One region of the Pseudomonas sp. F3-2 genome, then DNA from elsewhere that is predicted to be linked to it. Evidence: predicted binding sites of a transcription regulator. Region 1 holds the regulator's gene; each other region holds the start of a gene.
The links. Region 1 encodes FliA, which starts transcription of late flagellar genes. Its sites were predicted from a motif close to CTAAAGTTTNNNNNNNNNNNGCCGNTAA; they were not measured.

Region 1 (3,274 bases):
AACGTGCAGCCCTACATGTGGCTTAGGTCTAAGCAAGACAAGGTAAAAAATTAACATGGGCAGCATGCATCCCGTACAGGTTATCGCGGTGACCGGTGGCAAAGGTGGCGTCGGCAAGACCAACGTTTCAGTGAATCTTTCACTGGCGCTGGCCGAGCTCGGGCGTCGCGTCATGTTGCTGGACGCCGATCTGGGTCTGGCCAACGTCGACGTATTGCTGGGGCTGACGCCCAAACGCACGCTTGCGGATGTCATCGAGGGCCGCTGCGAGCTGCGCGACGTGCTGCTGCAGGGGCCGGGCGGCGTACGCATCGTGCCGGCCGCTTCCGGCACGCAGAGCATGGTGCACCTGACTCCGGCGCAGCATGCCGGTCTGATTCAGGCGTTCAGCGACATCGGCGACAACCTGGATGTGCTGGTGATCGATACCGCTGCCGGGATCGGCGAGTCGGTGGTCAGCTTCGTGCGCGCCGCTCAGGAAGTCCTGCTGGTGGTGTGCGATGAGCCCACTTCGATCACTGACGCTTACGCGCTGATCAAGCTGCTCAATCGCGACTACGGCATGAACCGCTTCCGCGTGCTGGCCAACATGGCGCAGAGCCCGCAGGAAGGGCGCAACCTGTTCGCCAAGCTGACCAAAGTGACTGACCGTTTCCTCGATGTCGCGCTGCAATACGTTGGCGCCGTTCCGTACGACGAGTGCGTGCGCAAGGCGGTCCAGAAGCAGCGTGCGGTGTACGAAGCGTTCCCGCGTTCCAAATGTGCGCTGGCGTTCAAGGCCATCGCGCAGAAGGTCGATACCTGGCCGCTGCCGGCGAACCCGCGCGGTCACCTTGAGTTTTTCGTTGAACGCCTGGTGCATCAGACCAGCGCAGGGCCCGTGTCATGACCGCAAGTGGCTATCGCATGTACAGCAAATCATCCAAAGATTCCCAGTACGAACTGATCGAGCGTTATGCCCCGCTGGTCAAGCGCATCGCTTACCACCTGCTGGCGCGACTGCCGGCCAGTGTTCAGGTCGAGGACCTGATCCAGGCCGGCATGATCGGTCTGCTCGAGGTGTCGACCAAGTACGACTCCACCAAAGGTGCGAGTTTCGAGACTTACGCGGGTATTCGTATTCGCGGCGCGATGCTCGACGAAGTGCGCAAGGGCGACTGGGCGCCACGCTCGGTTCACCGGAATACGCGCATGGTCAGCGACGCGATTCGTGCAATTGAAGCAAAAACCGGCCGTGACGCTAAAGATCACGAGGTTGCTGCCGAACTTCAATTGAGTCTCGATGATTACTACGGGATTTTGAACGATACCTTGGGCAGTCGCCTGTTCAGCTTCGACGACCTGTTGCAGGACGGCGAGCATGAAGGGCTGCACGAGGACGGCGCGAGCCAGTCGCTGGAGCCGTCGCGCGATCTGGAAGACGAACGTTTCCAGGCTGCGCTGGCGGATGCCATCGCCAATCTGCCGGAGCGTGAACGCCTGGTGCTGGCGCTGTATTACGACGAAGAGCTGAACCTCAAGGAAATCGGTGAGGTCCTGGGGGTCAGCGAATCTCGGGTCAGCCAGCTGCATAGCCAGTGCGCCGCGCGGTTGCGTGGACGGTTGGGAGAGTGGCGCGCGCGCTGATTCATCGCACGTGAACAGGGTGTTCGCGTGTTGCAAGTAAGACCGGCTGTGCTGAATGTGGTGTGGGAAGCAGGAGAGACAAGGCAGGAGCCGGTCGGATCAGGTCTTTGAACGGCCTGTTGCGCCGTGTTCGTGACCCCTCGATGTGCACCATCCCTTATTATTTTCGTAGAGCCGATCACTGGGTTGTGCCGGTATTGATTGAACGCGCGTCCAGGTGCTGGGCGCGTTAAAGACTGCTTGGAGGTCGAATTGGACAAGAACATGAAAATCCTCATCGTTGATGACTTCTCAACGATGCGGCGGATCATAAAAAACCTGTTGCGTGACCTTGGGTTCACCAACACGGCCGAAGCAGATGACGGTACCACCGCATTGCCGATGCTGCAGAGCGGGGCTTTTGACTTTCTGGTGACTGACTGGAACATGCCCGGCATGTCCGGCATCGACCTGTTGCGTCAGGTCCGCGCCGACGAGCGTCTGCGTCACTTGCCGGTATTGATGGTCACTGCCGAAGCCAAGCGCGAGCAGATCATCGAAGCCGCTCAGGCCGGTGTGAACGGCTACGTGGTCAAGCCATTCACCGCGCAAGTGCTCAAAGAAAAGATCGAGAAGATATTCGAGCGCGTCAATAGCTGATGTCCGCTGCGAGGGCGCTATGGATTCCAAAGATTCGACAATGGGTGACTTCGAGTCGACCCTGAAGAAACATGCACAAGAACTCGTCGCGAGCCTTGAAAAAGGCAAGTTCGGCGATGCCGTGCAACTCATCCATGAGCTTAATCAGACCCGGGATCGCGGCCTGTATCAGGAAGTCGGCAAACTGACGCGCGAGCTGCACAGTGCGATCGTCAATTTCCAGATTGACCCGCACATGCCGCAAGCCGAAGAAGTGTCCCAGATCACCGATGCCACCGAACGCCTGTCGTATGTTGTCAGGCTGACGGAAGGTGCGGCCAACCGCACCATGGACCTGGTCGAGCAGAGCACGCCGTTGATGAATGGCCTCAGTGCCGATGCCAAGGCCTTGAGCGCCGATTGGGGACGCTTCATGCGTCGCGAGATCGGTGCCGATGAGTTTCGTGATCTGGCCCGCCGCGTCGATGGTTTTCTGACGCGCAGCGAGAAGGAGACCGCCGAGGTCGCCAGCCACCTGAACGACATTCTGCTGGCTCAGGATTACCAGGACCTCACCGGCCAGGTCATCAAGCGTGTGACCACACTGGTCACCGAAGTGGAGAGCAATCTGCTCAAGCTGGTGCTGATGGCCAGTCAGGTCGATCGCTTTGCAGGGATCGAACACGACCAGGAAGTGTTCCGTCAGCAAAAAGAACAGGAAAAACTTCATTCCAAGGGTGAAGGTCCGCAGATTCATGCCGATAAACGTGAAGACGTCGTATCCGGTCAGGATGATGTAGACGATCTGCTATCCAGCCTTGGCTTCTAGATTCCCGCTTGCGGGTCTGCGATTCAGGGTTCTATGTGAAAGTGGCTGTTGAGCTGCGCGCCAATGCTTCGACGAAGGCAATGCGCGCAGATCGCCGAACAGCTTCCGGATCGGTTTGACGGTTAATTTTAGGAGCACCCCCAATGAGCTTCGGCGCCGATGAAGAAATCCTTCAGGATTTTCTGGTAGAGGCCGGCGAGA
Region 2 (3,274 bases), 2.3 Mb from region 1:
GTTTACAACCGGAAGCGCGCGACCATTCCGTTCAGATCGACCGCCAGGCGCGACAATTCGTTACTGGCGGCGCTGGTCTGGTTGGCGCCGGTTGCCGACTGAGTCGACAAGTCACGGATGTTCACCAGATTACGATCCACTTCCCGAGCGACTTGTGCCTGCTCTTCGGCAGCGCTGGCGATGACCAGGTTGCGCTCGTTGATTTCCACCACGGCGCTGTTAATGGTGTCCAGCGCAAGGCCTGCGCCTTTGGCGATGCTCAGCGTCGATTCGGCGCGCTCGGTGCTGCTGCGCATCGAGTTTACCGCCTGCTCGGTACCGCCCTGAATGCTGCCGATCATGCGTTCGATTTCGCTGGTCGATTGCTGAGTGCGATGGGCCAGCGCGCGAACCTCGTCGGCCACGACCGCAAACCCACGGCCCGCTTCGCCTGCGCGTGCAGCTTCGATGGCAGCGTTGAGCGCCAGCAGGTTGGTCTGATCCGCCAGGCCGCGAATCACGTCCAGCACCTTGCCGATGTCGCGGGATTCCTCAGCCAGATTGCCGATCAGCGTCGCCGTGCCTTGCACGTCGCCACTCATGCGCTCGATGGCGCTGACGGTTTCCTGCACCAGATCGCGGCCATCGCTGGCAGACATGGTGGCGTTTTTCGACGCTTCCGACGTGCTCACGGCATTGCGTGCGACCTCTTCCACGGCGCTGGTCATCTCGTTGACCGCCGTTGCGGCCTGCTCGATTTCGTTGTTCTGCTGCGACAAGCCGCGCGCGCTCTCGTCGGTGACAGCGTTCAGCTCTTCAGCCGCCGAAGCCAGCTGAGTCGCCGAGCCGGATATGCGTTGCAGCGTGTCGCGCAGCTTGGATTGCATCTTCAGCATGGCTGCCAGCAGACGACCGGCTTCGTCGGTGCCGTCGACATGAATGGTGCGCGTCAGGTCGCCTTCGGCGATTTCTTCGGCTGCATTCAGGGCCGAAGCGATCGGGCGGGTGATGCTGTTGGTCAGCAGCCAGGCGAACAGCAATGTCAACGCAGTAGCGATGATCAGCAGCGTGACGACCATTGTGAAGGCCGTGGAGTACTGCTGCGATGCCTGGCTGTTGGTGTTGTTGAGCTGCTGCGTGTTGATTTCGATCAGTTTGCCCAGCACCACGTTCATCTGATCGGAGTTGGTCTGCAGATCGGCATTGAGCAGCGCCGTCAGCTCGTCGAGCTTGTTGGCGCTGCTCAGCGACTTCATGCGCTCTTCAAGCTGGCGATAGTCGTTGAGCAGTTTGACGTACTGATCGTAAGTCGCCTGCTCGTCGGGCGCGGAAATCAGCTTGATGTAGACCGCGCGCGCGTCGTCGATCTGGCGGTTGCGCATTGCCAGCAGCTCGATGGTTTTCTGCTGGGTGTCAGCGTCGCGGTTGAGCATCAGTCGGTACGACAGCACGCGCAGGCGAATGCTGCCTTCGGTCAGCCTGTCGAGCGCTTTGATGCTTGGCATGCTGTTGGTGGCCATGACCTCGGTCGCGTCGTTGATCTTGCTCATTTGCATCAGGGCGAAGACACCCAGAATGATCATCAGCACGCCGATGATGGAGAAGCCGAGAAACGCGCGAGGCGCGATATTCATATTACGTAGGGACATTACGGTTCCTGGGAAAGCCGCGTTCCGTGCGAGGCGGGGGAGAATAAATGACGAGGATGCACGGCTTATCGGTCGGTCCGTCAGACACTTGAACCCTTTGGTCCATTACTGTGCGCTTATGTCGCAGCCAGGCCAATCTGACGAACAGCAGGAACAAGATGGGCAAAACGCAGTCAATCAGGGCCCTGATGCGTTTGCGGGATTGAAGCGAAACAAGTGCTTTTTTGGTCGGTGTTGCGGCGTAAATGCCCTGATTTCACTGGTAGCTGAAGTGACTTTTCTTTATCGTACGCGCCCTTTGAAATTTGCCTGAGAAATCAAAATGTTGGAAGCATCCCTAAGCCAGTTGGAAAAGCTCGTCGGTGACCTGGTACAGCAGAATCACGACCTGCAGAACACGAACGCGCAGCTTGCCGAAGCGTTGAAACAGGCCAGGGATGACAACGACAGCCTGCAACTGAGTCTGCTGGAGCAGGAAGAGAAACAGGGCGCCACGGCAGCCCGCATTCAGGCGCTGGTTGATCGTGCGACCAGCGTCAGCGCGGTCAACGCATGATCCTGGACAGCGACACCACCAAGGTCATTTCCATCCTCGGCAACGACTACACGATCAAAGCGCCAGAAGGCCAGGAACAGGCCTTGATGGACGCGGTGACGATGCTCAAGTCGGCGCTGTCGGAAACCAAGCGCAGCTATCCGACCCTGATCGGTGATCGCCTGTTGGTGTTGGCCGCACTGAACCTGTGTTCCAAGCAGGTCGAATTGCAGCGCCGACACGCCGAAGAGCTGAGCCGGTATGAAGAGCAGGTCAGTGCGACGGTCGAGGTGATCGAGAAGACCATCGCGCAAGGGTGATGTCTCAGGCGCTCTGCGAACGGTAGGAGCGCGCCTCCCCGCGATGGGCGCGACGCGATTTTCAGATGCACGCGTCATCGTTCATCGCGGGCAAGCGCGCTCCTGCAACGGTGTCGTCCTGATCAGGCTCCCATCACCAACCGGATATCCGCTGCGAGCTCGCGCACGCGTGCTTCTTCAGTGTCCCACGAGCACATGAAGCGCGCGCCGCCGCTGCCGATGAAGGTGTAGAAGCGCCAGCCTCTGGCCGTCAGCGCGGCGATGGCCGCTTGCGAGAGTTGCAGGAACACGCCGTTGGCCTGGACCGGGAACATCAGCTCCACGCCCGGAATATCCTTGACCAGCTCCGCCAGCAATTGCGCGCAACGGTTGGCGTGCCGCGCGTGCTTGAGCCAGGCGTCGTTTTCCAGCAGCCCGACCCACGGCGCTGACAAGAAGCGCATTTTCGACGCCAGCTGGCCGGCCTGCTTGCAGCGATAATCGAAGTCTTCCGCCAGTTTGTGGTTGAAGAACAGAATCGCCTCGCCCACCGCCATGCCGTTCTTGGTGCCGCCGAAGCACAAGACGTCGATGCCGGCTTTCCATGTCAACTCGGCAGGCGTGCAGCCCAGATAGGCGCACGCATTGGCGAAGCGGGCGCCATCCATGTGCAGGTTCAGGCCCAGTTCCTTGCACGTGTCGCTGATGGCTTTCAACTCCTCGGGCAAGTAGACGCTGCCGACTTCCGTCGCTTGCGTCAGCGTCACGACGCGAGGCTTGGGGTAATGGATGTCGGCGCGCTTGAGGGCGAC
Region 3 (3,274 bases), 310 kb from region 1:
TTGTACGGCGCGAAAGGCAAAAAGGTGATCGACTGGACGACCCGCGAAACCATCGACATTCCGGTGGTGGACATGACCGGCGCCTCGTTCCATTACGTCGACAACGGGATCGATTCGGGTGAGGTCATCTTCGATGTGCTGGACACCCCGATCGCGCCGGACGACACCATCCTGGAACTGCGCTGGAACAACTTCAACAACAGCCTGTTTCCGGCACTGGAGCAGGGGTTGTGGGTGTTGGCGCGGCGTCAGCCTCATTAATTGCCGTCGCGCCCGAGCGGCGTCAGCCAGGGCGATCATGCCGTGATCCCTGCGCTGGCGCCGTTGTTCATTGCCGACTTCGAGCACTACCGCGAGGTGCTGGTGCTCGCGGACGATCCGCGTCCGGGCGTGCCGCTGCGCACGTTGTCGAGCGCCGGATACCTGGGGCCGCTGCTGACCCGCTTCGGCACCCGCTACCACGTGCCGGACCTGCGCGGGGTGGCGTCGATCTGGTCCAAATACTACTTCATCAAACTCATCCCGCCGGTGGTTGCGGCCTCCTTGCTGCTTGACCGCCGCTTGCCGCTACACCTCGATCGCCTGCACGTGGTGCTCGACGACGAACAGTTGCCCGTGGCGTTCAAACTGCCCCACGAAGGTGAGCGCTGGGCACCCGCGCCGGCCGACGCTTTTCAGCGTTTTGACGCGTTGATCGAAGGCCATCTGCGGCCACTGATCGACGCCTTGGGCGGATACGCTGGCGTCTCGCCCCGAGTGCTGTGGAGCAATGCCGGTAATTATTTCGAGTGGCTGCTGGGGGTGCTCGCTGGCGCTATGCCCGGAGCAGACCTGAAAGACGGGCACGCGTTGCTCAACGCCCGGACCACGCCCGATGGCCGCCGCAATCCAATGTATCAGCCTGTACGCTACATGTCGGTTGATGGCCAGTCGGCGCTGAAACGCCAGCGTCGCGTGTGCTGCGTGCGTTATCGGGTGGATGATTTGCCTCATTGCGAGAACTGTCCACTGAGTGCAAGCAGGCGAAACGGTGATGCCGGGCCACACCTGATTTCAACCGGTTTGTAGCGTGTACGCGCGATAAAACTGCCATTGCTGATTTACCTGACGTCAAAAAGCCAGTAAAACCTTTCAAGTTGTATGACCTCTTGCCGATAGGTAAAGACCACATGACTGGAAGGTGTTTTCCCCCATGAAGCTTACCGTCAAGAGCAAGCTGCTCTGTCTTGCCATCATTCCCGCCCTGCTTTTCGCGCTGATTCTCAGTGGCGTGGCCGCGTGGATGCTGCAAAGCAGCGCTGATCAGGAAATGAAAGAAACCCGCGAGCAACTGGTCGAGCGCAATCGCCAGGTGTTGCAGAACTACGTGCAAGTGGCGCTGACCACGATCAAGCCATTGCACGACGCATCCGCTGCCGGTGACATGGCCGCGCGGGACAAGGCGCTGGAGTTGCTCAAGCCGATGAAATACGGCGATGACGGTTACTTCTTCGGCTACGACACCAAGGGCGTGCGGATCTTCCGCGGCGACAGCCCGGCCGGCGTCGGCAAGAGCTTCTGGGACACGCGCGATCCGGACGGCTCCTACCATTACCAGACCTTCGTGGAAGTGGCGAAAAACGGTAAGCATTACATCGATTACGCTGCGCCCAAGCCAGGCGATGAAGCCGTTCAGGTGCCCAAGCTCGGTTACACCGTGTACCTGGACAAGTGGGACATGGTGCTTGGCAGCGCGATCAACATGGACGACATCGATGCCGCCATGGTGAAGGAGCAGCAGGCAGTCACTCAGCGCACCCACACCATCCTGACCAGCGTGTTCGTTGTTACTCTGGTGCTGTTGCTGGTCACCGCTGCTGCAGGCATCTGGACCGCCAACGGCATCGTCCGTCCGCTGCGCGTGCTCAAGACCAACCTGGATGACATCGCAGCCGGCGACGGCGACCTGACCCATCGCCTGGTGGTCACCAGCCGCGACGAGCTGGGCGATCTGGCGACCTCGTTCAACCTGTTCGTCGACAAGATTCACGCCATGGTCCGGCAGATCGCGCAGATGACCACCGACCTTGCCGGCCTGGTGGAACAGGCCACGCAGCAGACCTTGCGCTCGGAGCAGGCGATGCAGCGTCAGCGGGAGGAGACCGATCAGGTCGCCACCGCGATTCACGAAATGTCTGCGGCCGCGCAAGAAGTCGCGAGCAGTGCGCAGCGTGCCGCCGAGGCTGCTTCGCAGACCGATGAGCAAGGGCAGGCCGCGCGCAAGGTGGTGGGGACCAGCATCACTGGCATGAGCTCGCTGGTGAACGACATCCGCCTGAGCGGCACCAGCCTGGACAGCCTGCAGCAGGACGTGCGCTCCATCGTTTCGGTGCTGGACGTGATTCGCTCGATCGCCGAGCAGACCAACCTGCTGGCGCTCAATGCCGCCATCGAAGCGGCGCGCGCCGGAGAAGCCGGGCGCGGTTTTGCCGTGGTCGCCGATGAAGTTCGCGCGCTGGCCAGCCGTACGCAGCAGAGCACGCAGGAAATCCAGGGCATGATCACCCGTCTTGAAACGGGCACCCATGCCTCGGTCGAAGCCATGCGTCGCTCCACCGAAGCCGGCGAGGGCGCCAATCAGAAGACCAACGAGGTCGGCGTTTCCCTGGATTCCATTTCCACGCTGATCGGCACCATCAACGCCATGAACGCGCAGATCGCCAGCGCCGCCGAGGAACAGACATCGGTCGCTGAAGAGATCAACCGCAGCGTGCACCAGATCGCCGGTGCCGTGGAAAACCTCGCCGAAGAAACCGAACAAAGCTCGCGCACCATGCGCGACGTGTCTGCGCTGGGCGGCAATCTCAGCGCGCTGGTCCGCCAGTTCAAGATCTGATGAATCGTTTAACCCCGCCGCTCGGGTAGAACCGGGCGGCAATAACTGGTTTAGTGACGCGCAAATACTTAGCCAGGCAATGATTAGCTGGCAATCGAATTTCCCTGCGCGCGACCTTTCAGGCTCGCTGCGTCGGGAGATCCATAAGAAGAAACCACAAGAAAAACGAAGCACACCCGTGTTCAGTCTCAGGAGAAGTGAAAGATGTTCGATGACGACACCTCCCCGGCGCGTCGCGATTTTCTACGCAAGTCGCTGACGCTCATCCCCGTCGTAACCCTGGCCAGTGCTGGCCTTCCTTCCAGTTCATTCGCGCAGACGCCGGCCAGCGATGCCGGGCAAACGCCTTCCGCCGTCCCAAGCGGCGAGTACAAACCGACCTTCTTTACCCCGCAGGAA

Region 2: AAGQ88_RS01755 (methyl-accepting chemotaxis protein) is a predicted target of FliA. The motif match lies at 1,694-1,721, and genes of this name have one in related genera.
Region 3: AAGQ88_RS17310 (methyl-accepting chemotaxis protein) is a predicted target of FliA. The motif match lies at 1,131-1,158, and genes of this name have one in related genera.

What each region holds. Positions count from the first base shown of each region.
Region 1 is NZ_CP152388.1:4,087,253-4,090,526, reverse strand. It holds gene fleN (flagellar synthesis regulator FleN) at 56-889, shown strand; gene fliA (RNA polymerase sigma factor FliA) at 886-1,626, shown strand; gene AAGQ88_RS18490 (chemotaxis response regulator CheY) at 1,891-2,265, shown strand; gene AAGQ88_RS18485 (protein phosphatase CheZ) at 2,285-3,073, shown strand; gene AAGQ88_RS18480 (chemotaxis protein CheA) at 3,217-3,274, shown strand, end outside.
Region 2 is NZ_CP152388.1:398,510-401,783, forward strand. It holds gene AAGQ88_RS01755 (methyl-accepting chemotaxis protein) at 3-1,628, opposite strand; gene AAGQ88_RS01760 (hypothetical protein) at 1,951-2,184, shown strand; gene AAGQ88_RS01765 (cell division protein ZapA) at 2,181-2,483, shown strand; gene AAGQ88_RS01770 (low specificity L-threonine aldolase) at 2,606-3,274, opposite strand, start outside.
Region 3 is NZ_CP152388.1:3,782,028-3,785,301, reverse strand. It holds gene AAGQ88_RS17320 (formyltransferase family protein) at 1-261, shown strand, start outside; gene fhuF (siderophore-iron reductase FhuF) at 262-1,068, shown strand; gene AAGQ88_RS17310 (methyl-accepting chemotaxis protein) at 1,193-2,875, shown strand; gene AAGQ88_RS17305 (gluconate 2-dehydrogenase subunit 3 family protein) at 3,080-3,274, shown strand, end outside.